DNA from 4 places in the Virgibacillus siamensis genome. Region 4 is predicted to be linked to each of the others. Evidence: riboswitches for the same ligand, from Rfam matches in the RefSeq annotation. Region 4 holds a riboswitch; each other region holds the start of a gene.
What was found. Region 4 has a riboswitch for thiamine pyrophosphate ahead of thiT (energy-coupled thiamine transporter ThiT). Riboswitches for the same ligand answer to the same signal wherever they lie in the genome.
Positions count from the first base shown of each region.

Region 1: another riboswitch for thiamine pyrophosphate. It lies ahead of B1K71_RS01575 (lipoate--protein ligase family protein); the one in region 4 lies ahead of thiT (energy-coupled thiamine transporter ThiT).
Region 2: another riboswitch for thiamine pyrophosphate. It lies ahead of thiW (energy coupling factor transporter S component ThiW); the one in region 4 lies ahead of thiT (energy-coupled thiamine transporter ThiT).
Region 3: another riboswitch for thiamine pyrophosphate. It lies ahead of B1K71_RS04540 (thiamine phosphate synthase); the one in region 4 lies ahead of thiT (energy-coupled thiamine transporter ThiT).

Region 1 is NZ_FUIH01000006.1:129,850-137,235, forward strand. It holds gene B1K71_RS01555 (ATP-binding cassette domain-containing protein) at 1-158, shown strand, start outside; gene B1K71_RS01560 (hypothetical protein) at 155-988, shown strand; gene B1K71_RS01565 (hypothetical protein) at 1,002-2,204, shown strand; gene lipA (lipoyl synthase) at 2,406-3,350, opposite strand; gene B1K71_RS01575 (lipoate--protein ligase family protein) at 3,353-4,159, opposite strand; TPP riboswitch at 4,227-4,329, opposite strand; gene trpA (tryptophan synthase subunit alpha) at 4,574-5,347, opposite strand; gene trpB (tryptophan synthase subunit beta) at 5,340-6,545, opposite strand; gene B1K71_RS19760 (phosphoribosylanthranilate isomerase) at 6,674-7,279, opposite strand; gene trpC (indole-3-glycerol phosphate synthase TrpC) at 7,269-7,386, opposite strand, start outside.
Region 2 is NZ_FUIH01000006.1:68,087-75,472, reverse strand. It holds gene B1K71_RS01280 (DUF4064 domain-containing protein) at 1-337, opposite strand, end outside; gene B1K71_RS01275 (phosphotransferase family protein) at 356-1,282, opposite strand; TPP riboswitch at 1,416-1,530, shown strand; gene thiW (energy coupling factor transporter S component ThiW) at 1,631-2,125, shown strand; gene tenA (thiaminase II) at 2,611-3,300, shown strand; gene thiD (bifunctional hydroxymethylpyrimidine kinase/phosphomethylpyrimidine kinase) at 3,297-4,100, shown strand; gene thiM (hydroxyethylthiazole kinase) at 4,101-4,871, shown strand; gene thiE (thiamine phosphate synthase) at 4,874-5,479, shown strand; gene B1K71_RS01240 (MerR family transcriptional regulator) at 5,683-6,453, opposite strand; gene B1K71_RS01235 (MDR family MFS transporter) at 6,542-7,386, opposite strand, start outside.
Region 3 is NZ_FUIH01000007.1:174,983-182,368, forward strand. It holds gene B1K71_RS04525 (DUF4260 domain-containing protein) at 250-582, shown strand; gene B1K71_RS04530 (VOC family protein) at 689-1,108, shown strand; gene ltrA (group II intron reverse transcriptase/maturase) at 1,129-2,937, opposite strand; partial or broken gene B1K71_RS20370 (VOC family protein) at 3,642-3,725, shown strand; TPP riboswitch at 4,385-4,495, shown strand; gene B1K71_RS04540 (thiamine phosphate synthase) at 4,619-5,212, shown strand; gene thiO (glycine oxidase ThiO) at 5,224-6,390, shown strand; gene thiS (sulfur carrier protein ThiS) at 6,387-6,590, shown strand; gene B1K71_RS04555 (thiazole synthase) at 6,592-7,356, shown strand; gene B1K71_RS04560 (thiazole biosynthesis adenylyltransferase ThiF) at 7,356-7,386, shown strand, end outside.
Region 4 is NZ_FUIH01000007.1:838,044-845,429, forward strand. It holds gene B1K71_RS07805 (aconitate hydratase) at 1-580, opposite strand, end outside; gene B1K71_RS07810 (YceI family protein) at 699-1,235, opposite strand; gene B1K71_RS07815 (DUF6884 domain-containing protein) at 1,450-1,920, shown strand; gene B1K71_RS07820 (hypothetical protein) at 1,928-2,251, shown strand; gene B1K71_RS07825 (N-acetylmuramoyl-L-alanine amidase family protein) at 2,364-3,182, shown strand; gene B1K71_RS07830 (M3 family oligoendopeptidase) at 3,305-5,089, shown strand; TPP riboswitch at 5,148-5,248, shown strand; gene thiT (energy-coupled thiamine transporter ThiT) at 5,368-5,943, shown strand; gene B1K71_RS20255 (hypothetical protein) at 6,019-6,153, shown strand; gene B1K71_RS07840 (hypothetical protein) at 6,285-7,386, shown strand, end outside.

The DNA.
Region 1 (7,386 bases), on a different contig from region 4:
TTATTACTACCCACGAAATCGGGGACATTGAACATCTGATTGATAAAGTGGTCCTATTGGATAATGGTGTTGTGTTAAAAGAATTCAACAGTGAAGAAGTACGGGAAAATGAAGGGAAATCCGTTGTGGATGTAATGAGGGAGGTGTATCAGGCATGAATCGTTTTGTGAAATTAGTCAATTTTGAGCTGGGGAGATTTATGAAAATATATTTGGTGCTGATTGGAATCACCATAATTGCACAGGTTGCCGGTGTTTTTGTAACGGCAAATGCATATATGAGCAGGGCAAATCAGGTTATTTATGAAGAACTTGTTCCAAAATCACAGTTTCTGGAGCAATATGGAATGATGTCATTTACTGATTATGCCAGAAGTATCTGGTTCCTGGGCCCAGTTGCGATGTGTGCGGTAACATTGGCCATTTATATTTTCTTTATCTGGTACCGTGACTGGATTGGAAAAAATACGTTTGCATACCGGCTGCTTATGCTTCCGACAGCCCGCTTGAATGTGTATTTGTCAAAAGCATTAGCCATTTTTCTGATGGTGCTAGGACTTATATCGATTCAGCTGCTTTTGCTCCCATTGGAGAGTGCTGCTTTAACGTGGGTGGTTCCAGATGATTTTCGCGCAGATATGACCATTGAACAGATTGTCAACGGACTTAGATTTTTGCCTATCCTTTATCCGCAGACCTTTATTGAATTTATCCTTTATTATGGGATGGGATTCATGGTCGTTTCAGTTTTGTTTACAGCCATTTTATTCGAGCGCAGTTACAAATGGAAAGGAATTTTGATAGGAGCATTATACAGTGTGTTGTCGGCTGCTGTATTTTTATCGCCATTCCTTTTGATGATTTTTCTGCAGCAGGAGTACTTATACCCGATTGAATGGCTGATTGTAGAAATTGCGCTCGGTATCATTGTAACCGTAGCTGCCATTTGGCTTGGAAACATTTTGCTGAAGAAAAAAGTAACGGTGTAAGGGGGATTTCAGAATGAAACGCTATTGGAAATTGATTGCAATTGTAACGATTATTGTTCTTACCATTGGAACGTTCTATGTCAAGTCAGCTTTATCAGCCGGAAGTTATACGGAAATTGTATTTAAGAAAGAAAAAGGGAATGATGAGGTGGTTGAACCGCTGATCCTCCATGGTAATTATTATGCCAATAAGATTGGGCATGAGTTTGAAATGACTGCTGAAAAGACCACCTTTAAACGTGAGCGCTCATTTTTGGAGCGGATCAGCAATATGTACAGACCTGAAATGAAGCAGCTTAAAGATGAATACCGCAGTTTTATGCGTGGTAAGAAAGGATCTGTATCCAATTATTTGAACTCAGAGGAAGTACTTGCATATGTGAATATAATCAATCAGTCCATCCGGGAAACGCCAAGTGAAATGGAGTTTGAAGTTGACATTCTAAAAAAAGAACCGGATAAAACAGTTTCATTTTCATTGCCTGTTCCAAACAGGGCATTGTATGCCAATGCGCACGTGCTGGATGTTCAAATGATTGACGGGGATTTAAAAGTTGTAACGAGTAACTACCCTAAGGTTTCCGGTGAGAATTTAACCGGTGAAGAATTCCATGTATATAGTTTTGACATTGAAAAGCAGGAAATTAATGGTGAGAAAGAGATTTTGGCTCTTGGAAACGATGATTCGGGAAACTATGAAACGATAAGTACGATGGGCGAAATGAATGAAATGAGCCCGCATCCATACATGGTATTTGCCATGATTGACCAAGAATCCAATACTGACCGGGGCGAAAAAGCACCTTCGAAAAACAGCAGTGAATTCATTATTTATAACTTTGAAAACGGAAAGGAATCCAAAGTTGATGTATCAATGGATATTCAATTTAATGGTCCATATCCATACAGTTTTGATGACAGCAATATTTATGCCATTGCCGGACAAAAAAATTCCCGGATAATCATGTATAACCTGGAGTCTAAAAAGGTGGAGAATGAAGTTGATATACCGGATGAAAACTCGGGAGAATCATTATTTAAAACCTTAAATGGCAAACTGTATGTATTATTATCGACGATGGAGGATGCTTCACCAAACATACATGTGTTTGATACGAAAACAGGTGACACATTGTACGAAGGGGAGATAGCTGTGGAGAAACCTGTTAAAGGGAACACTTTCTTCCACTTTTACGAAATGGATTTTAGGAAATGAATGGAACGTCTGCTCTTTTTGGGCAGGCGTTTTTTAGAACTTGGATTTTCAAAATTCTATCAAAAAGTATACTTATGTGGAAATATACAATCTACCATAGATAACATATAATTAAACTATAGAAAGATAAACAACCCATAAATTATTGAAGAAACGCACACTCCAGATCGGGATGTGCGTTTCCTTTGCAGAACAGGGTTTTTAAAACGTAAAGTCCACCTGCTTATTCTCTTGTTTTTCATAACCCTTCATGTAATTGATTCTGCGCTGGGCAGATGCCTTAGTTACCTGTTCATCTGCATGGTAAGATGAGCGGACAAGCGGGCCTGCCTCACAATGACTGAATCCTTTCTCGAGGGCGATTTGTTTTAGTTCTTCAAACTCATCCGGATGATAGTAACGCTCTACTTTTAAATGCTTTTTGGTAGGTTGAAGGTATTGACCGATCGTCATAATGTTTACATCATGTGCCAGCAAATCATCCATTGCCTGGATAATTTCTTCCTTTTCTTCACCAAGACCAACCATAATACTCGATTTTGTCGGTGTATTTGGTGCAATCTCTTTTACGCGTTGAAGTAATTGCAGTGAACGGTCATACATCGCACGTGCACGCACGCGTTTCGTCAGGCGGCGGACAGTTTCGATGTTGTGGTTAAATATATCCGGTCCACTGTCCATTAGTGTATGCAGGCTTTCATAGTCACCTTTCATATCGGACGGCAATATCTCAATTGTGCAGCCCGGATTCTGATTTCGAACTGCGCGAACGGTGTTGGCAAAGACCTGAGCGCCTCCATCGTTCAGGTCATCACGTGCAACTGCAGTGATGACGACGTGTTTAAGCCCCATTACGCTGACTGAGTCCGCCACACGCTTCGGCTCACCCCAGTCAAGTTCATTCGGCATTCCGGTTTTAACTGCACAAAAGCGGCAACCACGTGTACATGTATCACCAAGAATCATGAATGTTGCAGTTTTGCGTTCGCTCCAGCATTCATGTATGTTCGGGCAGCGTGCTTCCTCACAAACAGTATTCAATCGGTTTTCACGCATCAATTTTTTTAAGCCGCGGTATGATTTATTTGTATTGATTCGTGTTTTCAGCCACTCCGGTTTGCGTATGTATTCTTCCTGTTTTGCCACACTTACACACTCCTTGTTGGTTGTTTGGTTGAGTAGTTGGTTTCGGCTAGATGAAATACTTCGTTCCACTGGCTTTCAGATAGAGTAAATGGTTCAAGCTGAAGATCCAGACCATCTCTGAATCCTTCGTAAAAGGCTTTTTTTACCGTATCATAGGTTTGTTTTTGTTCGGTCAATTGATTAATTGCAGCTGCTTTCTTTGCAAAAGCGCGTCGTTTTCTTGCTTTTACTTCTTCATTTGGAAAGACAAATAAATCAAATAACATGATTTCATCAATGGACAGTGGTATTGACCCATGCTGCAGCAAAACTCCGCGTTTGCGGGTTTGCGCATTTCCGGATAATTTCTTGCCATCCGCAACCATCTCGTAAAATGCCGGGCGTTCAAAGCAGATGGCGCTTCTCTCTCTGGACAGATCTTCAGCGTAATTTGCCTCAATTCCCAGGTTTTTGTATCCTTGAATGATTCCTTTGGATAAAACATAGTATGCTTCCTGGATGGATGACGGGATACCCGGGTTTTTTTCGGAAATGACGATGCTGTAAGTCAGTTCATCATCATGCAGTACAGCGCTTCCGCCTGTCAGTCGCCGTACGTGCTGGCATTGATGTTTTTGCAGGTTGCGGTAATTAATTTCGGCATCCTTTTGAAAATGACCGAGTGACAGGCTTGGTTTTTTCCAACCGTAGAATCTTAGGACAGGCGGGATTTTTCCTTCACTATGCCAATTTAACAAAGCTTCGTCCAAAGCCATGTTTACGGAAGCATCATGAAACCCGCTGTCCAAGATTCCCCATTTTCCATGCATTATGTAACCTCCTTTATATTGATTCCGGATAATATAAAACTGCAGCCATATGGATGCAGTCGGATGATTTGTTATGACTGCACTTTCCCACGCTGGTATTATCCGGTTCGGGTTCAAGGGTCAGAACAACAAAGTCCTTCTCAGCCAATCTAGCTCCCCTAGTGCTAAAAAATGGAATTCAATTATTAATAATTATCTTAACGGGTATTTTTCATAATGTAAAGCATCCATTTTAGCTGAAGCCTCTATAATGATTTATCCACGGTTCCGGGGGGATATCCACGAATTTGAACTAGATATTCACGGTTCCAGGGCGGGTATCCACGAATTTAAGATAGATATCCACGATTTCTTACTTTACGTCCGCAAAACTAGTCACACCCGGGGGAAGACCCGGATGTGACTAATCTATATTTAGACACTCTCCTCGAGCAATTGTTGGACGTTTTCCGTTTTTCCCTCGTGTAAAAAATTAACAATGGTACTGCCGATGACGACCCCGTCACATGCTTCAGCAAGTTCATGTGCTTGAGAACTGGTAGAAACACCAAATCCGGCCAGGACCGGCTTATCGGTATAGTTTTTTAGTTTTTGAAGATAGTTTTTTACGTTGCTGTCATGCGTGGTTCTGGCGCCGGTTGTGCCTGTGACAGCAACAGCATAGAGAAAGCCTTCCGTTCGTTCAGCAATTTTTTGCAGCCGTTCATCAGGTGATGTCATTGCAGCAAGCCGGATATACGAAATGGCATTTTCTTGCAAATCATCTTTTACAATTGCTTCCTCCTCCAGTGGAAGGTCCGGAATAATAACACCGTTAACCCCCGCATCTGCACAATCTCTGGCAAAATTCCCGGCCCCGTACGTAAAAACAGGGTTTAAGTAGGTCATCAAAATAACCGGAATCGTTCGTTCTTCTTTAAAGCTTTTCAGTTTTGTCAGAACGGATGATAGGGTAGTGCCTTGTTCCAATGATCGTTGCCCTGCATCCTGAATGGTCGGTCCGTCTGCAACGGGGTCAGAGAAAGGAATTCCGAGTTCTACCGCAGCAGCACCGCTATTCTGCAAAAAATTTAGCTGCTCTTCCAATTGACCAAGCGGCCTGTCACCGGCCATAATGTACGGAACAATCAATTTTTTGTTGTTCTGAAGCTTTTCTTTCAGCGCTTTGTCCAGTTTAAGATTACTCATCAACGTCACCTCCTAGCAGATCTTTTACCGATTCAACATCTTTATCGCCGCGTCCGGACAGGCAAATGACAAGTGACTCGTCTTCATGCATATTTTTGGCATGCTTCAATGCAAATGCTACAGCATGTGCACTTTCCAATGCGGGGATAATCCCTTCTGTTTGCGAAAGGAGTTTGAACGCATCCAACGCCTCATCATCCGTCACAGATGTATAAGTTACCCGGTTCGTTTCATGTAGGTGACTGTGTTCGGGACCAATGCCAGGATAATCAAGCCCTGCTGAAATCGAATGTGCTTCTTCAATTTGTCCATTCTTGTCCTGGAGTAAATGGGTCATTGTACCATGGAGTACGCCAACAGTGCCGGCGGTTATAGTAGCTGCGTGTTTGTTTGATTCAATGCCGCTTCCGCCTGCTTCAACTCCGTACAGGTTTACATCTTGATCCTCTATGAATGGATAGAACATCCCCATTGCATTGCTGCCGCCGCCAACACATGCAGCGACTGCATCAGGGAGACCGCCCGTCAATTCCTGAAATTGCTGTTTTGTTTCCTGGCCGATTACAGCCTGGAAGTCACGGACCATTTTTGGAAATGGATGCGGCCCAACAACAGATCCGATAATATAATGGGTGTCATTCACATTACTGATCCAGTAGCGAAGTGCCTCGTTCACCGCATCTTTCAGGGTACCGCTGCCCTGTGAAACACTTTCGACTTTCGCCCCAAGCAGTTCCATTCGGAAAACATTGAGCTTTTGCCTGCGGATATCTTCTTCTCCCATGAAAACCACGCATTCCAATCCAAGCAGCGCGCACACAGTAGCTGTTGCAACCCCGTGCTGGCCGGCGCCGGTTTCTGCGACAACCTTCTTTTTCCCCATCCGCAATGTCAGCAGTGCCTGGCCGATTGTATTGTTGATTTTGTGTGCACCGGTATGGTTGAGGTCTTCACGCTTCAAGTAAATGGAGGGCCCCTCAAGTTTTTTGGTTAAATTCTCAGCATAATAGAGCGGTGTTTCTCTGCCTACATATTGCTTCAGATAGTAATCCAACTCCGAAATGAAAGAAGGATCTTTTTTGGCAGTTTCATATGCTTCCTCCAGCTCGGCAACTGCCGTCATCAGCAGTTCCGGCACAAATTTTCCGCCAAAACTTCCATATCTTCCTGTCTGATCAGGCATCGTATAAGTTGTCATTGTTCATCATCCTCTCGTCGTTTATCAGTCACATTGCTTCGTTTATCGGTCACATTGCTTCAGTTATCAGTCACTTTTCATGTTTTATCGGCCACTTTGCATCATTTATCAGTCTTTTTCCATTTTTATCAGGAATTCGTTTTTGCCCCGCGGACAAAACGGGAAATCTTGGCTGCATCTTTTTGTCCGTTTGTTTCCACACCGCTGGAAACGTCAACACCGGCAGGATTGACAGCGGTTATGGCTGCCTGCACATTATCGGGAGTGAGTCCGCCGGCCAAAATGATTTTTTCCGGATCCAGGCCGCTATCGGACAATAATTTCCAGTCAAAAGTTGTGCCATTGCCGCCTCGGTTCGGTCCGCGCGGGCTGTCGACCAAAAGATAGTCACACGGATAAACCGGTGCCTTTGACGGAAAATCGCTTGTCATCGGATATGCTTTTAATACCGGATAATCAAGATCGGCTGCGAATTCAGGCGGTTCGTCTCCGTGCAGCTGTATTACATCAAGTCCCGCAGTTTTCGCTGTTTGTTCGATGTTTTCTTTTGTTTCATTAACAAAAACACCAACTTTTCGGATGCTTGATGAAAGCCCCGCAGTTATTTCTGCTGCCCGCTCCGGTGTAATCTGCCGCTTGCTTGGGGCAAAGACAAATCCGATATAATCAGCTCCCGCATCAACAGCTGCCTGAGCTGCTTCCTCTGATTGAATACCACATATTTTAATGAGCATTTGCAGTGCCTTCTTTCGGTAATGGAATTTTTAATGCCTGGAATGCTGCCGGTAAATTATCGGCGCGCATCAATGTTTCTCCAACAAGAATTCCTTTGGCACCACTT
Region 2 (7,386 bases), on a different contig from region 4:
CAAGAACAGTCACAATGGTACCGAGCACTGATGTAATAATTAAAATAATTCCGGCAGCTTTCGGTTTCTTATTTCCTTTTAGCATTACAGCTGCAACAATACCCAAAATTAATGATACAACAGAAATAATACCGAAGAGCATAATTCCCCCCGAAGCCGTATCAAACATCGTCATAATATCACTTGCCGGCATTTGCGGGGTGGCCATTTCATTAGCAAGGTTTGACATAAGTTGCTCATTGTTTAATACAGATGCTCCAATAAATCCTCCCAATGCACATAATGCATATAGTACAACCCCTATAATCGATAACACAATTTCTCCTGTCCGTTTCATTACGTATTCTCCTCCTTTTTATGCATTCGCTTTTTCCATCAGGCTGACAACATACTGATCGAGCCTTTCTTTCATCATGTCATTGGTTAAACCGGTCATACCAAACGCTTCCCAGCCCGGATATACTTCCGGCGGTCCCACAAGCATATCTGCAACAGATAACAAATCCCAGTATGGCTCGTATGTAAATTGGGATCCGGCCTGTTTCCGGTATTCCGTGAGAAATTCGTCTGCAGCTTCAACTCCCCACAACATGGCAAGATTAACCCGGCAATGACCGACATCAACTCCACGCGGGCCCTTACAGCCATTCGGCCAATCAACGACACCACTGACGGAACCATTTGTCCATAACACATTCGCCGGATGATAGTCCCTGTGAATGAAGCATTCAGCCGAGTTTGGACGCGGGGCTTTTAGAAGATTAATAGCCTTTTTCCATGTATTTGAAACATTTGTCCAGTACGGCACACCAAATGAAGAAATATTATTATAGCTTTTATGAAGATATGGAAAGTTTTCGGCAGGAATGCCATGTAAACGTACCAAGGCATCCGCCAGACGCTGAAGCCATTCATCCATCTGCTCCGGCTTCAGATCTACCTCACCTTCAAGTTGCGTCATCAGCACTGCCGGAACTCCACAATGGTGACCCTTCTCATCATATGCAATAAGCCTCGGAGTTACAACCCCCGAATAATTCGCCATTTGCAGACATTCAGCTTCATGCAGTGCCAAATCAGGCTCTTCACTCAGCCATTCCCTGTTATCAAATTGCCGGACCACATAGGGATGAAGCTGCCCTTCTGACTTGAGTGAAACACTATGTAATGTGGATGATGTACTGCCCTTAAGTTGGTCGACTGATTCAACCACAGCCTTGGGATCCGTCTGATTGATGACCCAATCAAGCACAGCTGCCGGCAAATTTATATTTTCCTCCATACATAAGCCTCCCTCAGTTGTGTAGTACGACCCGCAGTACAAAAAGGTTTCGTAATCGCTGCACTTCTAAAAATTCCCATGACAAACTACTATTCTTTTGTTATGCTTAGGCAGAACAATTTAATACTATTATATTCACTACTAGGGGTGCCCAAAATGCGGGCTGAGAGGGAAGTGCAAATCAGCTTTCCGACTCTTATGGACCTGATCTGGTTAATACCAGCGGAGGGAAGTAGACTGATGCAATTTTTAACAGTAACCTATTTCAAGCCAGGTCCGTCATTGGATCTGGCTTTTTTTATCTTACTTCTGCATCCTGGTCCCATCCCAATAGAAAGGAGGGTTTGATTGAATCAAACACAATTAATAACGACAATGGCTGTCTTTATTGCAATTGGAACAATCGGTGCACAATTACTTCGGTTTCCGGCGGGTGTTGCAAAAGCCTACCCGGTCCAGCACGCCGTTAATGTAATGGCTGCGGTAACACTTGGCCCAGGACCTGCTGTTGTGATTGCATTCATGATTGGTCTGCTCCGGAACATGCTTGGTCTTGGTACGCTGCTCGCTTTTCCCGGTGGAATGGTTGGTGCTTTTTTGGCCGGAATTCTTTACAAAAAAACGTGCAAAAAGGGCATGGCGGCATTAGGCGAAGCAGTAGGAACCGGGATCATCGGTGCACTTATTTCGGTTCCGATTGCCAATCTTTTGATGGGCAGTTCGGCAGGCGCATTGTTCTTTTTGCCATCGTTTCTGGTCAGCAGCATTACAGGTGCTTGTATCGGCTGGCTTGTCGTCGCAAAAATAAATCAGCAACATGTATCACTCGACAATAAATTATAATTTTTAGGATGAACTGCTGGGGGCGCTGTTATGGCTGAGAATAGGAACTTCCTTTGTCCGGAGAAAGACTGTATAAGATTATTATCCTATTTTATTCACCGGATTGAACAAGCGATGTCTAGCTCCAGCGCCCAGCAACTGGCAAACTTCACACTCCTCCACTACGATAAAGAAGACTTGCCGATTGGTGAAACCAGAGGCTTAGTCGCACTTATACCCTTGTGGTGAAAGTCAACATCGGTTCGCTTTCAGCTCACCGTGTTTCCTTTATCTCATTTTTGGAGGAAGATCGGCTAAAACCGCCGCTTTGCGCGGCAACGCCGACCCACCCTGCATGGCAGGGCGCAGTTTGTACGTTGCTAAACGGGCGCTTGCGCTTTTCTTAATTGGAACCTGATCAGGATAATACCTGCGAGAGGGAAGTAGTTGCAGACATGTCAACTCCTATCCATTCCCCGGCAGCTTCTGACAAGGAGGCTATATTGATGACTTTTTCACAGGTTTTACGCGAAGAAAACAACGACGTTTTTCAGGCTATTTTTGATCATCCGTTTGTGGATGGAATCGGAAAAGGTGATGTTCCCGCCAAGGCAATCACCCATTACATCAAAGCGGACTTTGAATATTTGAATGCATTTATGCGCATTTATGGTATAGCTGTTTCAAAATGCGACTTGCGTGAGGATATGCAATTCTTTAATGAACAGATTCAATTTGTATCGAATAGTGAAATTCATCCGCATCACAATTTTTGCGATCATGTCGGTGTAGGTTATGACGAGCTGCAGGGGCATCCACTGCCGCCAACAGCTGACCACTATGTCAAACACATGATGTATCATGCACAACTGGGAAGTCTTGGTGAAACACTGTGCGCCCTTCTTCCCTGCCCATGGACATATTTGGAGATAGGTCAGGAGTTAATGGAAACGTACAAACCGGATCAAAATCACCCGTTTTACCCATGGATCAGCTTTTATGCGGATGAAGAAGTTGATTCAATTACCATGGAAATGCGCAGTCGGCTTGATAAAATTGCGGAAAACAGTTCATTGGAGCAACAGCAAAAGATGAAAGAAGCTTTCCGTAAGAGCTGCCAGCTGGAGCTTTCATTCTGGGAAATGGCCTACACATGTGAAGAATGGCCTGTGAAAGATGCGGTGTTCAGCAAATGAAGCAGATACCATGTGCACTGACCATTGCAGGTACAGACCCCAGTGGAGGTGCGGGAATACAGGCTGATTTAAAAACATTTCAGGAATTGCAGGCTTACGGAATGTCTGTCATTACATCAGTCGTTGCCCAGAATACAACCGGGGTTCAAGAAGTACATCATCTGCCTGTCAGCATGATTGAGGAACAGCTTGATGCTGTTATTTCCGACATTCCGTTTCAGGCATTCAAAACAGGAATGATTGCAACGATTGAAATGATGGAGGCTGTCAGCAGAAAAGTTGCTGATTTAAATGTGCCGTTCATTATGGATCCGGTTATGGTCGCCAAAAGCGGCGATCCATTAATTGCAGAAGAAGCCCGTCAATACCTGAGGGAAACACTTATCCCGATGACAACGCTTATTACACCAAACTTGCCGGAAGCAGAAGATATTATCGGTTGGAAAGTTGAAACAACGGAAGCTATGGAACAGGCCGCGAAACAAATTGTTCATGAACATGGTGCCGGGGCAGCATTGGTAAAAGGCGGCCACCTTGCGGGTAAAGCGGTAGATGTACTGTATGATGGTGATCATATAAACACCTTTACAGCTGAACGCATTGATACCGGTAACACCCATGGAACAGGCTGCACCTATTCGGCTGCAATTACAGCTTACATGAGCAAAGGTGAATCGCTTCCTGATGCAGTAAAAATGGCCAAAGACTTTGTAACAGCTGCAATTCGTGATTCATTTCCACTTGGACACGGGAGCGGTCCGACTAACCACTGGGCATTACGTCAGGAGAGGGTGCTGTAAATGAACAGAATAATTATTAACAACGTACGAAAAAATCAGCCATTAATTCACCATCTGACCAATCAAGTGGTCATGAATTTCACGGCAAATGGCCTGCTTTCCTTTGGCGGTGCTCCGGTTATGGCGAAAGCAGAAGAAGAAGCTTCTGACATGGCATCCGCCGCCGATGGGGTCCTGATTAATATCGGGACCATCACGGCCGGGGAAATTCCAGCCATGATCAAAGCCGGAAAAGCAGCAAATAAAAATGGAATTCCCGTTGTACTCGATCCGGTTGGCGTTGCAGCGACACCATTCCGCACCACAGCTGTTAAATGGATATTAAAGGAAGTGCAACCGACTGTTATCAAGGGCAATGCCGGTGAACTGGCACATCTTGTTGACATCCCCTGGGAAACAAAAGGTGTCGAATCAGTAAGTGACGGAAGTACTGATGACATTGCGATGAGGGTCGCTGAACACTATCATACTACCGCAGTAGTCAGTGGCAAAACAGATGTAATTTGTACTGGTGATGATGTACTGCATAATGATACTGGCAATCCGATCCTTGGAAAAATAACCGGGGCCGGCTGTTTGCTTGGTTCCATCTTAACCGCATGCCTGACAACCGATCACCCGGTTGCACAGCAGGCACATACCGCAGTTGAATTTTACGGGTTGGCTGCAGAATTTGCTGCAAATGGGCTGGATGTGAATGGACCGGGCACTTTCCTCCCCAGGTTTATCGATGCATTAAGCTTGGACACAAATAAACTGGAAAGGATTTAGACATGAATTTACGAAAATATCTTGTGATGGGAAGTCAAAACTGTGAAAAAAATCCTGCAGCTATTTTAGAATCTGCCATTAGTGCCGGAATCACTGCATTTCAATTCCGGGAAAAAGGAAAAGGCTCCCTGACAGGCAATGACAAACTAAAACTCGGGTTTACATTACGTCTGATCTGTTCCCGGCATAACATACCTTTTATTGTAAACGATGATCTGGACCTTGTGGAACCGCTCGAAGCTGATGGTATCCACGTTGGACAGGACGACCAAGCTGCCCGGAAAGTGCGCGCTGCCTTTCCGGATAAGCTTCTTGGACTTTCCGTATCGAACCAAACGGAAGTCTCAAAAAGTCCAATCGAGCTCGTTGACTACCTGGGTGCCGGACCGATTTTTCAAACATCGTCCAAGGAAGATGCAAAACAGCCTGTTGGACCTTCCTGGATTAAAGAATTGCGTAAAGATTATCCGCACTTGCCAATTGTCGGCATTGGGGGAATTAATGAAACAAATGCAGCATCGGTTATGGAGGCTGGAGCAGATGGTGTCGCGGTAATTTCAGCAATAACGAAAGCGGAAGATATTCATGTGGCTGTCCAACAGCTTTAGCCGTCACAGAAATGCCGGATAAATTTAATATCCACCGAATCCGGTACGGTTTTCGCCGGAATATTTCATTTTTCGCCGAATTCCTATTGAAATTCTTTTAAGCCCTCTTTACTTCTATAATCGTTGCGAACACCAAAAAGGTGGCATCCATTTTTGAAAAGATGCCACCTTTTATTGTTTTTATTCGATTATAGAAAAAAGGCTTACTGTTTATGCCGGTCTGCATAAACTGCCATCGCATCACGCATAAATACGGCCAAACCGTCGCCAAACTGATCAATATTATTGGTGAAACGTTCATCATCCACATACATTTGTCCAAGACCTTTAAATGTGTCAAGTGAGTAGTTACCCATTCTGTTCAGGAAATGAAACCATTTCTCAATGCCTTTTTGGGCAACATCAGAGTCCGGTTCTTCATGACGAATTGCTGCAAGATCTCTATATATGCCATTAAATTCATCCTCAAATGCCTTTTTTTCACCTTTGGACATATTATTGATTTTAGCATTTGATTCATCCACTGCCTGATCACCCCAGCGTTCACGTGCTTCTTGTTCATATGGGTTATGGCTGAAATTGAAGCCTTCAAACTTTTCCTTGTTGCTCATCGTGATCTCTCCTTTCGTTGCTCGTATGGTCTTATCAACAGTCGCGATCATTTTATCGAGCCTGCTCCGTTTCTCAAGAAGTAAATTACGGTGCATTTCCAGTGCTTCTTCCCTGTCGAAAGCGGGGCTGCCTATAATTTCCTTGATTTTTTTCAAAGGGAAGCCGAGTTCTTTAAAAAATAAAATCTGCTGCAACGTTTCCAAATCATGATTGGAATAGATCCGATAGCCTGAATCGGTTATTTGTTCCGGGGTTAACAATCCGATTTCATCATAATGATGCAGTGTGCGCACACTGATACTTACCAAATCGGCCACTTCTTTTACTTTCAACGGCTGTAACCTCCCTTCACTTATTACGATAAGGTATCACGTTACGTTAGAGTCAATACCGTTTATAAAAAAAAATAAAAACCGCTATTCAATATCCTGCACGAATAGCGGTACTCCATTAATTTTTCTGTGACAGTTCTTCCAGCTCGGTTGGTTTCGCACGATAAACAAACAGTGCCAGTATAAATGCGACCACCGCAAAAGCAAATGCTATAAAATAGACGAGTTCCACACCCGCAACCATTGCCTTACCAATAGTTAGCGGATTACCCGGATCAGCGGCATGACGAAGGAAATTGTTCTGACGTGCACTCATGATCCCGATAAAAACAGACACTCCAACTGCACCGGCAACAGGCTGCAAGGTGGTCATGACTGCTGTTCCATGTGGGTATAAATGTTTTGGCAGCTGATTTAAGCCATTTGTTTCCGCCGGCATCATCATGGCCGATACAGAAAGCATTAATAAAATGTACCCTACAACTATCATCCAGATTGGTGTATCCATATTCAGCCGGCTCATCATAAACATTGTTCCTGCCAGTACAGCAGATGATGGGATAAGCATTACCCTCGGTCCGAACTTGTCAAACAGCCCTCCCATCACGGGGGATAACAAGCCATTCAAGATTGCTCCCGGCAACAGCACTAATCCGGCAGTTGCGGCCGTTATTCCCAACGGTCCTTGCATGAACATTGGAAGAATCAGCTCAGAAGCAAACATTGCCATAATGATAATCAAAAATAGGATAACCGCATGTGTATACATGGGAAATTTAAATACACGCAAGTCAAGGAGCGGTTCCTCCAGCCTAAACTGCCTGATGGCAAAAAACACAATTGCCAGCACCCCAAGCAGAATTGGGCCATAAACAAATGGGTCCAGAAAACCCGAACTTTTTTCGCCGGCAGAACTGAATCCGTAAACGAATGCCCCAAAACCTATCGTTGAAAACACAAGTG
Region 3 (7,386 bases), 660 kb from region 4:
TTTGAATGGCGAAGTGGGGGAGGCTCCTTAATTATTCATCTCTGAAATGGAACATAGGGAGGAATTTGTCTAAGACAATTCAGTGATTTTAGGATTAAGACATAACTTATTTATGCCATAATACGAACGGGCGCCAGAAACGGATAAGACCTGGGCTCTTTCTTGGTTTGTTGGGCAATTTTGTAAGTAAATGATTTTACTATTGGGATTAATCTCTGAAAGGGGTGAGGTTCCCTGAATAAATTTTTATTGCATATTGAGGGGTTAGTGGTTCTGGCATTAAGCATTTATTTTTACTTCCATCTGCAATTTAGTTGGATTGTGTTTGTGATTTTATTGTTAGCACCAGATTTGTCAGCACTCGGGTACTTAAAAAATATAAAGGTTGGTTCGGTGCTGTATAATTTTTTCCATACATACAGCATTCCAGCAGTAATAATGATATGCGGTTTATTGATACATAACAGTATTGCTTTAATGATTAGCTTAATTTGGATAGCGCATCTCGGGATGGATAGAATGCTTGGCTATGGATTGAAATATCCAACAAAGTTTCAAGATACTCATCTTAATCGTGTCTGAGTGGTCTTCAATTAAAGGGCGCTTTTCCCTAATAATAGCGCCAATATGACGTAATACGAAGGGCCATTCTGCGGAATAAATCTTGAATAAAAAAGGAGATTGTTTCATGACTAAGGGATTATTTCACCATATTGAGATATACGTTTCAGATTTAAAAAGGTCAACTGAGTTTTGGGGATGGTTTCTCGAAGAGCTCGGATATACTACTTTTCAGGAATGGAATGGCGGACAAAGCTGGAAATTAGAAGATACTTATATCGTCTTTGTACAAACAGAAGAAAGGTTTTTGGATGTCCCATATCATAGGTGTCGGGTTGGTCTTAACCATTTAGCATTTCACGCAGATTCACGGCAACATGTCGATGAAATGCTTGAAAAGCTAAATACTAAAGGAATCAATATTCTTTATGAGGATAAGTTAGCAATAGGTAAGCCTTTGAAATTATCTCCAGCTTTTCCCCTGCTCCACACCAAGGACGTGCCAGTTTCCCAGCATCCGGCGCTCCATCTACCGATTTATAATTGATTATAAGTTCTTCGTTACTTTTAGACGTGAGATAATTCTACCTCTTCCAGCCCGCATTCCATTCGGTATTGATTTAGTTTCTTTATTATTGAGTAGTTCAATCCGAATTTCTGTGTCTCGGATGCAATTATTTCGTTATCTTTACGATGTATAAGCCGATGTATGTCTTTATGAAGAATACGAAGATTGTTAAACCTATCCGTTCCTCCAAGATGTTTGGGTGTATAATGATGACAGTGAACTTCATAAGCAGTTAAATTCCAACCTGTGATTTCGCATTTGCCTATTTTCATACTAAAACGACTAATGCGATTATCCATGTACTCAACTGTTCTATCTGGGAGATTTGCCTTCATTAGTACGCTGATTTCAAATTCAATATTTGGCTTTAATTTATCGTAAATTTTCTTTCTGCCTTCTTCTGTAAAAAGAGATAATGATGGACTAAAGTTCATGGCATTTACTGTTTTGACGTTTCCTATAGGAAACAGGTGTACAGTGGCAATTTTGAACGTTTTAAATCCTTTACTATAAAACTTCTTATAGGTTGAAGTAGGATTGATTGGATGTCCATATTTCCCAACAGTACGAAGGCGATTGTACAGAAAGGCCTTTAGATCATAGGCAAGACGTGAGAATTCTGGATTGACATGTGTAGCTCTGTTAAAATAATTGTGAATACCTAAAACAAAACTGTTAAAGCGTAAAGCATTTTGGACTGTAGGGGAGTCTTTCATCCTTCGGATGTGCATTTTAGCTTGTTCTTTAAGTTTCTCCCGTTTCTTACGTTTGATGCCTGTATGGGCAACCCTTTTATCCTTCTTTATATTGGCTTTAATGGTAAACCCTAAGAATTCGGATTCTCTTTTTCGCAAATTCACAATCTGCGACTTTTCTGGTGAGATATCCAGTTTTAAACGTTCTTTAATATATAATCTAACTGCATGGTACCACTTTTGGGCTGTTTTTCCATCTCGGCAGAGAATTTTAAAATCGTCCGCGTAGCGGACGAGGTAACCTTCTTTGAGGTTTGAACGTTTCTTCGCATATCTTTCTCCAACTTGAGATTTATAGTTTTTCGAGAGGGGGAAAAACTCCCACTGATCTGCAACCCACTGGTCTAAATCATTTAATACAACGTTCGATAATATCGTTGATAAGATACCGCCCTGGGGTATACCTTTAGATGGCACTCCTTCTTTATCAATTTCAGCTTTTAGCATCTTAGATATACAAGCTAATACTTTTCTATCATGGATGCCTAAATTCCATAACTGTTTGATGAGAAGTGTATGATTAACATTATCGAAAAACCCCTTGATATCAATGTCCACAACATAATGAAGCTGCGATTGATTAATTAGGAATTGTACTCTTGCCATAGCATTATGAGTAGACCGTAACGGTCTGAATCCATAGCTATGTTTATAAAAATGGGCTTCAGCAATTGGCTCAAGAACTTGTTTAAAACACTGTTGAATGATACGGTCAAGAATGCATGGAATGCCAAGTGGTCTTAATTTACCGTTTTCCTTTTCAATCCATTTTCTTCTGACCTTCTTAGGATGATAGTTTTTTAGTTTTGTTTGAATTACGTTCACTAATTCATTTTCCGTAAGCCTTTTGATATCTTTGATGGTTTTTCCATCTGTGCCAGATGTTTTCGACCCTTTATTAGATTTGACCATCCTATAAGCTAGTATAATGTTCTCTCGTGATGTAATCATTTCATATAAATGGTTAAATGAATGGTTGTTACTAGCCCTCTTGTGTAAATCCGTAAAAGTTTCCGTCATATTGTAGTAATCCCAATATCTCAAAGTTGACACTGTGGCATCCCTCCCAAAGAGTGATGTTCCCACATTCCTACCCGATCGGTGTCATTCACGTGAAGAAAATAATCATTCTAATTCGCTAGACTTGGGGCTGTTCCTCCACTCCCATTACAGAGATTCATCAGTCGTACCCCTACCTTCGCAAGGATAAATGTATTTCGACTTTCGCCTTATTACAAACGTTTCGGATGACAGTCCTTCTTTCAACGTTCCTTACTTCCCAAGTACCTTACAACGTAGCTATCCATTTTAGACGTAGGTGCTTCCTTTAAGCCTGCGAGCACGATACCGCCATTGTTCGGTATAGCGTATTTCAGAGGGCGCAGTTTTACTCTACACCACTCGCCCCAACGTTAGCTGGGACATAGCTTTACACTATGTTCAAACTTTAGACCCTTACATTCGGAAGTTTGTCAGTTCGCTTCTAGTGGAACATTCTCACCGTGTCTACTTTTTCAGCCATCCGGCATATCAGTTAGCATACCTTTTCCAATTGGAATGGATTTAGCCTTCCTTCTGCCGACTCTACCTGTGCTTCGTACCCCATGAACTGTCATTCATGACGCACGCAGGAATATTGATGGGATGGTTTCAGGAAACATGGTTCCATCATTCCCATCCTCCGTTGTAACGTTAAAATTAATAGAATTCCCCGCATGTTCACCCTTGAGAGGGTTTATAGCGGAACTTGTCGCGCGCACCCATTTGTCGGGGATGAAAACTATTATGCCCTTTATTTTGAAGACCCTGATAGAATAAAAGTAGAGCTTGTTGCACCTTAAGCTATCTTCCTTTATACGATCGGGCGCATTTCTGGATTTGAAGGAACTGCGCCTTTTTTCATGATAAGGGCAATTATGGAATAAGGATTGTTAGTCGTTTCACATATGATGCTATTCCTAAGGAGCACACTTTATCAGAAATTACACAGACAAAGAAAGTAGAATCATATACAATAATATTGTTTATGATTTTAGAATTAGAAAGGTGAATTTTATGATAAAAGGTGAAAACATACATATACGGACATTTAATAACGATGACGCTCAATCTATGCTGAATTTACAAAAAGGAAACCGTAATTTTTTCGAGGTACAATCAAAGGGCAACTAGAAAGGATGAAAAAGGCTAACGAAAATATTAAACAAGATGAGGACTATTATTTTGGGATTTTTGAAAATGATGAGAACAAGCTAGTAGGTACTATCAATCTTTTTCATATCTTTTTCATATTCTCCGTGGATCATCCCAAAGTGCTGTTATCGGCTACTTCTTAGATGAAAAATATTATAATGCCGTAAACTGGGTAATTTAGAAGCAATTTCTTTATTCACCAAACGAACGCGCTCATTGAATAACTCCGATCTTCCAACTGATAAATTAATATGTTGACTTTTTTCGTAATCTATATTAGCTTAGAATTCAATAATTGAATATTTTTGCAGACCACTAGGGGTGCCTTTATAAAAGGCTGAGATCAGAGTGATTGACTTTGGGACCCTTTGAACTTGATACGGTTGATACCGGCGAAGGGAAGTGGTGGGACGGATGCTGTTTATTTGTTTTTCAAAATATTTACGGTCGTTCAAACCACTTCCTTATGTTTGGGGAAGTGGTTTTTTATTTTATCTCTATTTCTTATAAAAAGGGGTGAATTGATATAGCAGAACTTCATGTGATTTCCACGGGAAAACAGTCGCCGGGGACACTGGCTGGGATTCTTGAAAAAATACATCCGTATGTTGACTTTTTTCATCTAAGGGAAAAGCGCTGGACAAATCAGGAGATGGTTACAACAATACATCTGTTTATTTCCAAAGGGATTCCGCTTGAAAAAATTATAATTAACAGTCGTATAGAGGTTGCACAGAGTATGCATACACATGGTGTCCAACTGACACACACTGCGGATGTGGAAATGGTGCGAAAAGCGCATGGTTCACTGTATATTGGCTGTTCAGTGCATTCTTTGGGAAGAGCTGTTTACGCGGATGAACATGGTGCTGACTTTTTGCTTTATGGCCATATTTTCGAAACGCAGTCAAAGCCGGGGCTGAAACCCAGGGGCTTGAGCAGTTTGAAAAATATTGCTCAGAATACAAAGACACCAGTGATTGCGATTGGCGGGATAACGCCTGAAAATACTCCGGTTGTGGTTGAAAACGGTGCAACAGGAGTAGCGGTATTGTCAGGTATTTTACTGTCAGATGATCCAGTTAAGGCTGCCCAAAAATATCGAAAAGCTTTAGATGAAAAGCGCTTGAATTAGGGAGGGAAACGATGAAACAGCATTATGATGTCATTATTGTCGGCGGGGGAGTTATCGGCTGTTCTGTTGCATTTCAATTGTGTAAACGAGATTACCGTGTACTGGTAGTTGAAAAAGACAGTCTGGCGGGAAAAGCCTCAGGAGCTGCGGCAGGAATGTTGGGAGCGCAGGCGGAGTCGGAGAAGAATAATCCGTTGTTTCCAATTGCAAAAGAAAGCAGGGCGATGTTTCTCGGCTTGGCTGAGGAGCTCCGATCATTGACCGGTATCGATATCGAACTTATCCAAAGTGGTATTTTGAAAATTGCCCGGACGAACGAGGAAGCTGCTGAATTTAAGGATATTGCTGCATTTCAGCAAAAGCTGCACAAGGCAGATGACCATCAAGTTAAAGTCTCCAAATCTACTAACAGGGTTGCGCAATGGCTTACTCCGGAAAAAATTCTGCAGCAGGAGCAGGTACTTTCCGAAAACCTGTCTGGCGGCTTATGGTTGCCGGAAGACGGTCAGGTAAACCCGCCGCTTCTGACCAAGGCATATGCACAGGCCGCCGCGGTTCTGGGGGCAAAAGTAATGGAATATACAGCTGTACAGGGTCTTGTAATCGAATACAATTGCGTTGTCGGTGTGAAAACCGGTACAGAGACCATTTTTGCGGATGAAGTTATTGTGGCGGCAGGTGCATGGTCCGAACAACTTCTTAATAACACAGGATTGAAGCTGGATTCTTATCCTGTTAAAGGGGAATGTTTTTCCGTCCGTCATCATGGCCAACTTATCACGTCCAGTATTTTTTCAACAAGCTGCTATATTGTCCCAAAAGTCGGTGGGCGAATAATCATTGGGGCTACCCAAAAGCCGCATACATTTGATGAAACGGTCAGTCTTAATAGTCTGTTACGTCTAATGGAAGATGCCGTATCTATTATCCCGGCATTAAAGGAAACCAAATGGGAAAAAGCGTGGGCTGGAGTCCGGCCGCAAACAGGTGACGGTTTGCCATATTTGGGAAGGCATCCGCGATTGGGAGGGCTAAGCCTCGCTGCCGGCCATTACCGAAATGGGATTTTGCTGGCTCCAATCACAGGCCTGCTAATGGCTGACTTAATGGATGGTAGCGAGATTGATAGTGTTTTCCGTACTGACCGGATGTTGACGCAAAAGGAGGGGTCTACATGAAACTTGTCATCAATGGCAATGATATTCAGTTGGATGAAAGTGTGTTTACCATAACAGATGTCATGGACCATTATCATATCGACAATAAGGTTGTGATTGTTGAGCATAACGGGGAAATAATCGACCAGTCGATTTATTCGAAACGCACTTTAGCAGACGGCGATAAAATTGAATTCGTACAATTTGTAGGAGGCGGTTGAAATGTTGACAATTGGAGAAAAAAATCTAAAGTCACGATTACTGTTAGGTACAGGAAAATATCCGGATTTTGACATGCAAAAGAAAGCTGTGGATGTGTCAGAAACGGATGTATTAACATTTTCAGTTAGAAGAATGAATATTTTCGAGCCATCACATCCAAATTTTCTGGAAAAATTGGATGCTAAAAAGTACCATTTATTACCGAATACTGCAGGTGCGAAAACAGCGGAAGAAGCGATACGAACAGCAAGATTAGCCAAAGCATCCGGCCTTTGCGACATGATTAAAGTCGAGGTGATCGGTTGTGACAAAACACTACTGCCCGATCCGGTGGAAACGTTAAAGGCAACAGAAGAATTGCTGAAGGAAGGCTTTACGGTATTGCCATATACGTCCGATGATCTTGTCCTGGCGCGAAAGCTTGAAGAACTCGGAGCACATGCTATTATGCCTGGTGCATCGCCAATTGGATCCGGCCAGGGGATTCTCAACCAGTTTCAATTAAGTTTGATCATTGAACAGGCGAATGTACCTGTCATTGTTGATGCAGGTATTGGGTCCCCTAAAGATGCGGCAATAGCCATGGAACTTGGTGCTAGCGGAGTACTATTGAATACAGCTGTTTCTGCCGCCGACGATCCAGTCAAGATGGCGGAAGCGATGAAATATGCCATAAAAGCAGGCCGCCTCGGTTATGAAGCGGGACGGATTGCCAAAAAGCACTATGCAACAGCAAGCAGTCCGATGGAAGGAATCAGTGTTTAATGGACGAACGGTATTCCAGACAAATCCTAT
Region 4 (7,386 bases):
ATTCGATAATCTTTCCTACACCGCCTTTCACATCATGTCTGCGGAGCATTTCCAGGATAACATCCTTTGCGCTGACCCAGTCCGGCAGTTTTCCGGTTAGTTTAACTCCCATAATTTCGGGCATCTTGATGTAGAAAGGTTCACCGGCAATCGCCATAGCCACATCAATTCCGCCGGCACCCATTGCAAGCATCCCCATACAGCCATTTGCACATGTATGGCTGTCTGAACCGAGCAATGTTTTACCAGGCGACGCTAGCCGCTGCATATGAACAGGGTGGCTGACACCATTTCCCGGACGGCTGTAATACAGTCCGAAGCGCTGTGCGGAACTTTCCAGAAATAAATGGTCATCCGGATTTTTATTGTCCTCCTGGATCAGGTTGTGGTCAACGTATTGTGCAGAGGCTTCTGTTTTGGCGCGTTCAAGATTCATTGCTTCCAGTTCAAGCATGACCATGGTACCTGTGGCATCCTGTGTTAATGTTTGATCAATTTTTAGACTGATTTCTTCACCGGGCTCCATTTCACCGGACACGAGATGATCTTTGATTAACTTTTTTGCAACGTTCAAAGCCAACTAAAACTCCTCCTCATTAGTTTATTGATTATGTGTATACAGGTCTTTACCCTTAAAAGAGGGGAGACAAAACAAAAGAAGGGCGCCACTTGTTAGGGCGCCCTTCCAAAGGTTTAGTTTATTCAGCTTTGTGTGCTTCAATTTCAAAATTGACTTTAACCTCATCACCAACAAGCACGCCACCGGTTTCTACTGCTGCATTCCATGTAAGTCCGAATTCTTTTCGACTGAATTTAGCAGTGCCGCTGAAGCCTGCAACGGTATTACCACTCATCGGGTCTTTGCTTTGACCTTCAAATGTTACGTCAACTGAAACTGGTTTCGTAGTATCTTTGATTGTAAGGTCACCAGTTACGTCATAAAGGTTGTCTGATTTCTTCTTGATATCAGTAGCCTTAAAAGTGATTTTCGGGTACTTTTCCACTTCGAAAAAGTCACCAGAACGCAAGTGATCATCCCGGTCCTTATTACGGGTATCGATACTTGCTGCATCGATAGTCAATTCAACTGTTGAGTCAGATAAATCATCCACATCAGCTTCGATTACTGCCTCAAAATCGTTAAATGCACCTTTCGCTTTAGAAATCATCATGTGCTTAATTTGAAATCCTAATTCACTATGGACTGTGTCAACATTATATGTTGTTTTTGCCATGTATATCCCTCCAAAAATGATTTAATACTTACTTAATGTAACTAAGTATATTATTATAAATAGCTAATGTCAAGTAATTATAATAAAAAAATTTTGATTTCAAGATAGATTTTACCCGGTTAACGTTAGGATTAAACAATACAGGCGTGCTATACTTATATATAAATACTTTGGCACAGGAAATTTCATCATTGAAAAAAAGAGGTAATCTGGTATGAAACAATTAAGCATCATCCCGTGCGGACGGAAAAAAATTTGGGACAGAAACGAAAATGCCGGGGCAGTTCCTGCAAAAGAGGCGTATATCGGTACATTGCACCATTTATGCCGAAATTATGCGGAAACATTTACAGATGGATGGGTTGTTTTATCGGCAAAACATGGCTTTCTTTTCCCGGAGGATATTGTTCCAGGTCAATATAATGTAACATTCAATCAGAAAAGCGATGAAATTATTACATATGATAAGTTAAGATCACAGGTTTTGGAAAAAGGACTTGACCAATTTGATATGTTGGTCGTTTTAACCGGAAAGAAGTATAAGCCGGTAATTAACGGAGCATTTAATGATAATCAGCAGCGAATTTATCCGCTGCTCCAATATAGCGGGATCGGTTATATGCAGCAGGCGCTTAAACAGGCCGTTCAGAAAAATGAGCCAATACGAATTAAAGACAGGAGTTAGTGCAGGTATGGATCGAATAACATTTATTATTGCAGTTTTAGCCGTATATATGCTTTATATGGCATTTAAGCACAGAAATACATTTAAAAAATTGTCTGTTGCACAGAATATAGGTGTTTTACTCACCTTTTTGGCAGCAATCGCGATTTTCGGAAGTATGTTTTATTATGGTGTAAATTATTTTGCTGAGCTTTCCTCCAGCTGGGTAGTCGACCTTATCATCCAGATTGTTTTCGCATTTTTTATTATGATTGGCGGGGTAGTAGCGTTCAGTGCAGTTGTATATAAGATTACGAATGGTTTGCTCCCGGTACCGCGAGATCGGGAATAACTTTAAATTCCTTCGAAAATTTCCGCTTATAATTTGCCACTATTTGCGGTTCGATTTCGATAATATAGATGAACAGGCAGTTGCAGGTTCCTCCAAAAAAAGGAGGAGTAAAATGAAACCGATACTGATAATAGATGCAGGGCATGGCGGAAGGGATCCGGGTGGAGGTTCAAATCAATATTGGACGGAAAAAAATTTAAATTTGTCCATTTCGCTTTACCAGTTTGAACGGTATAAGGAACTTGGTATACCGGTTGCTTTAACCCGAAGAACCGACATTACACTGAATCCTAAGTCACGGACACGGATTGTTCGCGACAGCGGGGCATTGTATTGTCATTCGAATCATATTAATGCCGGTGGAGGTGACGGAGCTGAAATAATCCATTCAATTTATGGCGATATAGATATGGCAGAGAAAATGGCAGAAGCAATCCGTGAAGCAGGTCAAAATGTAAGAAGGGTATTTACCAGGAAATTGCCGACTAATCCGAAGCGGGACTTTTATTATATGAACCGAAATACGGGAAAGGTTAATACGGCCATAATCGAATATGGTTTTGCCGACTCAGACGGGGATGATGTTAATCAATTACGGAAGCAATGGAAACGCTATGCGGAAGCTGTTGTTAAAGCTTTTTGCCAATATATTGACCATCCTTATAATAATGGGGCAGTCAGTACAGCAGCAAAGATGCAGCAGAAAGTTTTGCATCTGCCGGTAAATGCACCGTCGTGGCGTGTTTATGCAATGCATGCAATTCCTATTAAAGGAAACGAAAAGGGATTCCTGCGTCCGAAGAAGTTTGGGGGTCTCACCTATGAAGTACTTGGTAGTCCCCAAGCCCATGTGTATATTATACAAACGCGTGATTTCGGGAAGGTGCAGATATATGCACACCCGTCGACAGGAGCTGTTATTACCGCATAACATGAGCCCGGATGCATACAGGCATCGGGCTCTTTATAATAGGTCATAATCCCTACTGAATTAAAGTTCTTTTTTCGCTATACTTAATATAAAGAAAATTTTTAATTAAAAGGGGAGATTAGATGCAACAAATTACGTATAATCCTTCATGGGATATTGATGTGATATTTCCGGGGGGAAGTGAATCAAAAGAATTACATACACATATGCATGATGTGAAGCAGGATGTGAAAATGCTGTCAAATGCGGTTGGGGAATTCGATCCTGCTCAGACAAGTCTTGCCGATGAAATTAAAGAAATTGTTCATTTACTCGAAAATACACGTAATAAAATGGGAGAGGCATTTGCATTTATCAGTTGTATCAGTGCACAGGATATTCACGATAAGAAAGCAAGCCTTTTGGTTGGGAAAAGAAGTGAACTGCGCGCAGAAATGGAAGCGGTCAAAACGAATTTTGACCAGAAGTTAGCGGAAATTCAGGATGGGGTGTGGGATGAACTGTTGAATGATCCGGAAATTCGTGATATTGAATTTGTGTTGAATGAGTTTCGGGATAAAGCAAAAGAACTTCTCTCAGCTGATGAAGAGAAACTGATTAATGATTTATCAGTTGATGGATATCACGGTTGGAGCCAAATGTATGATACAGTGGTTGCGAATATGAGTGTGGATATTGAAGAAAAGGGCAAGATAAAGCATTACTCTGTTGGACAGGCATCCAACAAATTGAGTGAACCCGATCGGGCCGTCAGAAAACATGTATTTGAACAGCTTGGCAAAGCCTGGCAGGAAAATGCGGATTTTTTCGGGCAGACATTGAATCATTTGGCCGGCTTTCGGCTGCAAACGTATAAGCACCGAAATTGGGAACACGTACTGAAAGAACCGCTTAACATAAATCGTATGAAAAGGGAAACGCTTGATGCAATGTGGAATGCTATTAATCGGAATAAAAAACATTTCACAGCATTTTTGGAAAAGAAAGCCGAATTGCTTGGACTGGATAAGCTAAGTATGTATGACATTGGGGCACCACTTTCGAACACTGTTACAGAAACGCCTTATACGGATGGAGCAAATTTCATAGTGGAACAATTCCGTGCCTTCAGTCCCAAAATGGCTGATTTTGCACAAATGGCTTTCGAGAAACGTTGGATCGAGGCAGAGGATCGTGCCGGCAAACGTCCCGGGGGCTTTTGTACCAGTTTTCCGGAAAGTAAACAAACCCGGATTTTCATGACCTACTCCGGGACATCATCCAACATCGCAACATTAGCTCACGAACTTGGCCATGCCTATCATCAGCACGTTATGAATGATATGCATGGACTGAACCAGGGATACTCAATGAATGTAGCGGAGACAGCCTCAACGTTTGCTGAAATGATTGTTGCTGATGCATCCGTCAAAAACGCGTCAGACACGGAGGAAAAGAAATCATTGCTCGAGACGAAAATTCAGCGGAGTATTGCCTTTTTCATGAACATTCAGGCAAGGTTTAACTTTGAGCAGCGTTTCTATGAAGAACGGAAAAATGGTATGGTACCAGTGGAACGGTTAAATGAGTTGATGGTGGAGGCACAAAAAGATGCATATGGAGATTCCATCACTGATTATGATCCAAATTTCTGGGCATCCAAACTGCATTTTCATATAACCGGTGTACCATTTTATAACTTCCCGTACACGTTTGGCTATTTATTCAGTCTTGGCATTTACGCACATGCACAAGAACTTGGCGGCGATTTTGAAGATGACTACATTGCACTGCTTCGGGATACCGGACGGATGACGGTGGAAGATTTGGCCGCGAAGCATCTGGATGTAGATCTGACAAAACCCGATTTCTGGGAGAGCGCAATTGCCCTTTGTGTAAAAGATGTTGAAGAATTTATGAAACTATAATTTTGTCATTCCGCTTCAGGTACGATATAATACAATTAACATAAAAAGCAAATTAATAGAAGCCTTCAGGGGGAGCCAAACGGCTGAGAGTGAACAAGTTGTTCTTACCCTTTGAACCTGTTAGTTAATACTAGCGTAGGGATGGTGGCTTTTTTTGATGGATTACATTAGCGATGTGAGCGGATTCCCCATCAGGAAGCTTCCCCTTGGCATTGCTTTTTTTGTGTGCAAAAATCATGTTGGCGACCGTGCCGACAGGGAAGGGGAGGCAGATAGTTGTGCAATCGAAGCGTACACTGTTTTTAGTGGAGGTTCCTATTTTTACAGCTTTGGCGCTGTTATTGGATATGATTCCGTTCTTATCTTTTAAAATATGGGCGCAGGGCGGCTCGGTATCGTTTGCTATGATTCCGATATTTATTGTTGCATTCCGCTGGGGGCTGAAAGGCGGTCTTTTATCAGGATTTTTATGGGGAGTTCTGCAAATAATGTTTGGTGCATATATATTGACACCTCTTCAGGGATTTCTTGATTACATTGTGGCATTTACGGTGCTTGGTCTTGCCGGCGCGTTTGCCAAACCGGTTCGAAATGCCATCCGCAAAGGTAATGGAAAGAGCAGTTTTCTGTATATTGCACTTGGTGTTTTTATTGGAACCGGGCTGCGTTTTTTAGCGCATTTTGCTGGTGGGATAGCATTTTTTGCAGAAGCAGCTCCAAAAGGACAACCCGTATGGCTGTATTCGCTGCTTTATAATGGCTCCTATATGCTGCCGTCATTTATTTTGACTGCTGTGCTTGTGTTTCTGTTATTCTATAAGCAACCGAAAACATTAATCGAATCTACCCATTAAAATTATCCGCTCACCATTTTTAGTCCTTTGCATGCAAGGGACTATTTTTCTATACTAAAGAAAGAGGTGATATTAATGAGAGAGTTAATCGGTGCGTGTCAGGCATGCGGGAAAAATGTTTACTGTGAAAATGGCTTTTTTGATGGTGAGCAGATAGACGGCAGGCTGTTATGTAATGATTGTGCCGAAGGGGAAGTATCATCAGATTAAGAAGCTATTAAGAAGGATATTATTTTCGCGCATTTCGTCTGTAATATATAAACCAATAGACCCTCTCCATTGACACCACTCTCCCGTTTTGTGCATAGGCTATAGCACATTCAAAAAAGGAAGTGGTTGCAATGGAGCTGACCATCTCACATTGGTTATACGGTTTATTCACATTGATTATTATACTGACAATGATTTTCCGGAAAGGAGTTGTACTCCCTTCATTACTCGGGACGTTCGTTATTGCTTGGGTATATAATGGAAATATTGTTGATGGGTTTATTTCGATATTTAATGCCAATCTGGTTGCAGCAAAGGAATTGTTTAGCATCTTTTTGATTATTACATTCATGATGGCGCTGCTACATTCGCTCCGTGATCTTGGGGCGGACAGGAAAATGATTCAGCCAATCCAGAAGGTAATGGTCAATGGTCATGTGTCATTTTTTGTTCTGATTGGCGTTACGTATGTCATTTCGTTATTCTTTTGGCCGACACCGGCAGTGCCGCTCATATGTGCATTGCTTGTTCCTGCTGCCATCCGTTCAGGTCTTCCTGCACTTTTGGCTGCGGTTGCCGTAGCACTGGCGGGACAGGGGATGGCGCTGTCATCGGATTATATCGTTCAGGTTGCACCAAGTCTATCAGCAAAATCAGCTGGGATCGATGTTGGTTTAATAACAGATAAAGCACTGGTATTATCTATTATTACGGGAGCAGTAGCAATCGGGCTTGCATATCTGATGTATCGTAAAAGTATCCGTACAAAAAATAGCCCGCAAAATGAAATCGAACTGCAGATGCTCCAAGCTGAAAAAGAATCATCCAATAAAAATCACGCTGTCCATTTGGATACGTGGAGCAAAGTATTCGCCGTACTTGTTCCGGTTTCGCTTTTAGCGGTGGTGATTTTCATGATGTATTCGAAACTGCAGGCTGGCAGGATGAGCGGCTTTGAGGGTGGTGACGGTGCAGCGTTTATCGGTGGTGTAGCAGTTATTCTGCTGTTGTTGTCAACAGTTGCGTTCGGGCGTCATCATGCTCTTGATTATATCAGCAGCCATATTACCGAGGGATTTGTATTTGCATTCAAAGCAATGGGACCGGTTATTCCGATTGCGGGCTTCTTCTTCCTTGGAAGCTCCGACTTTTCAGGAGGAATTTTAGGTGTAGATGAAAATGCGCCAGGACTATTATTTGATTTGGTTCAATCGACACAGCAATTCCTTCCGC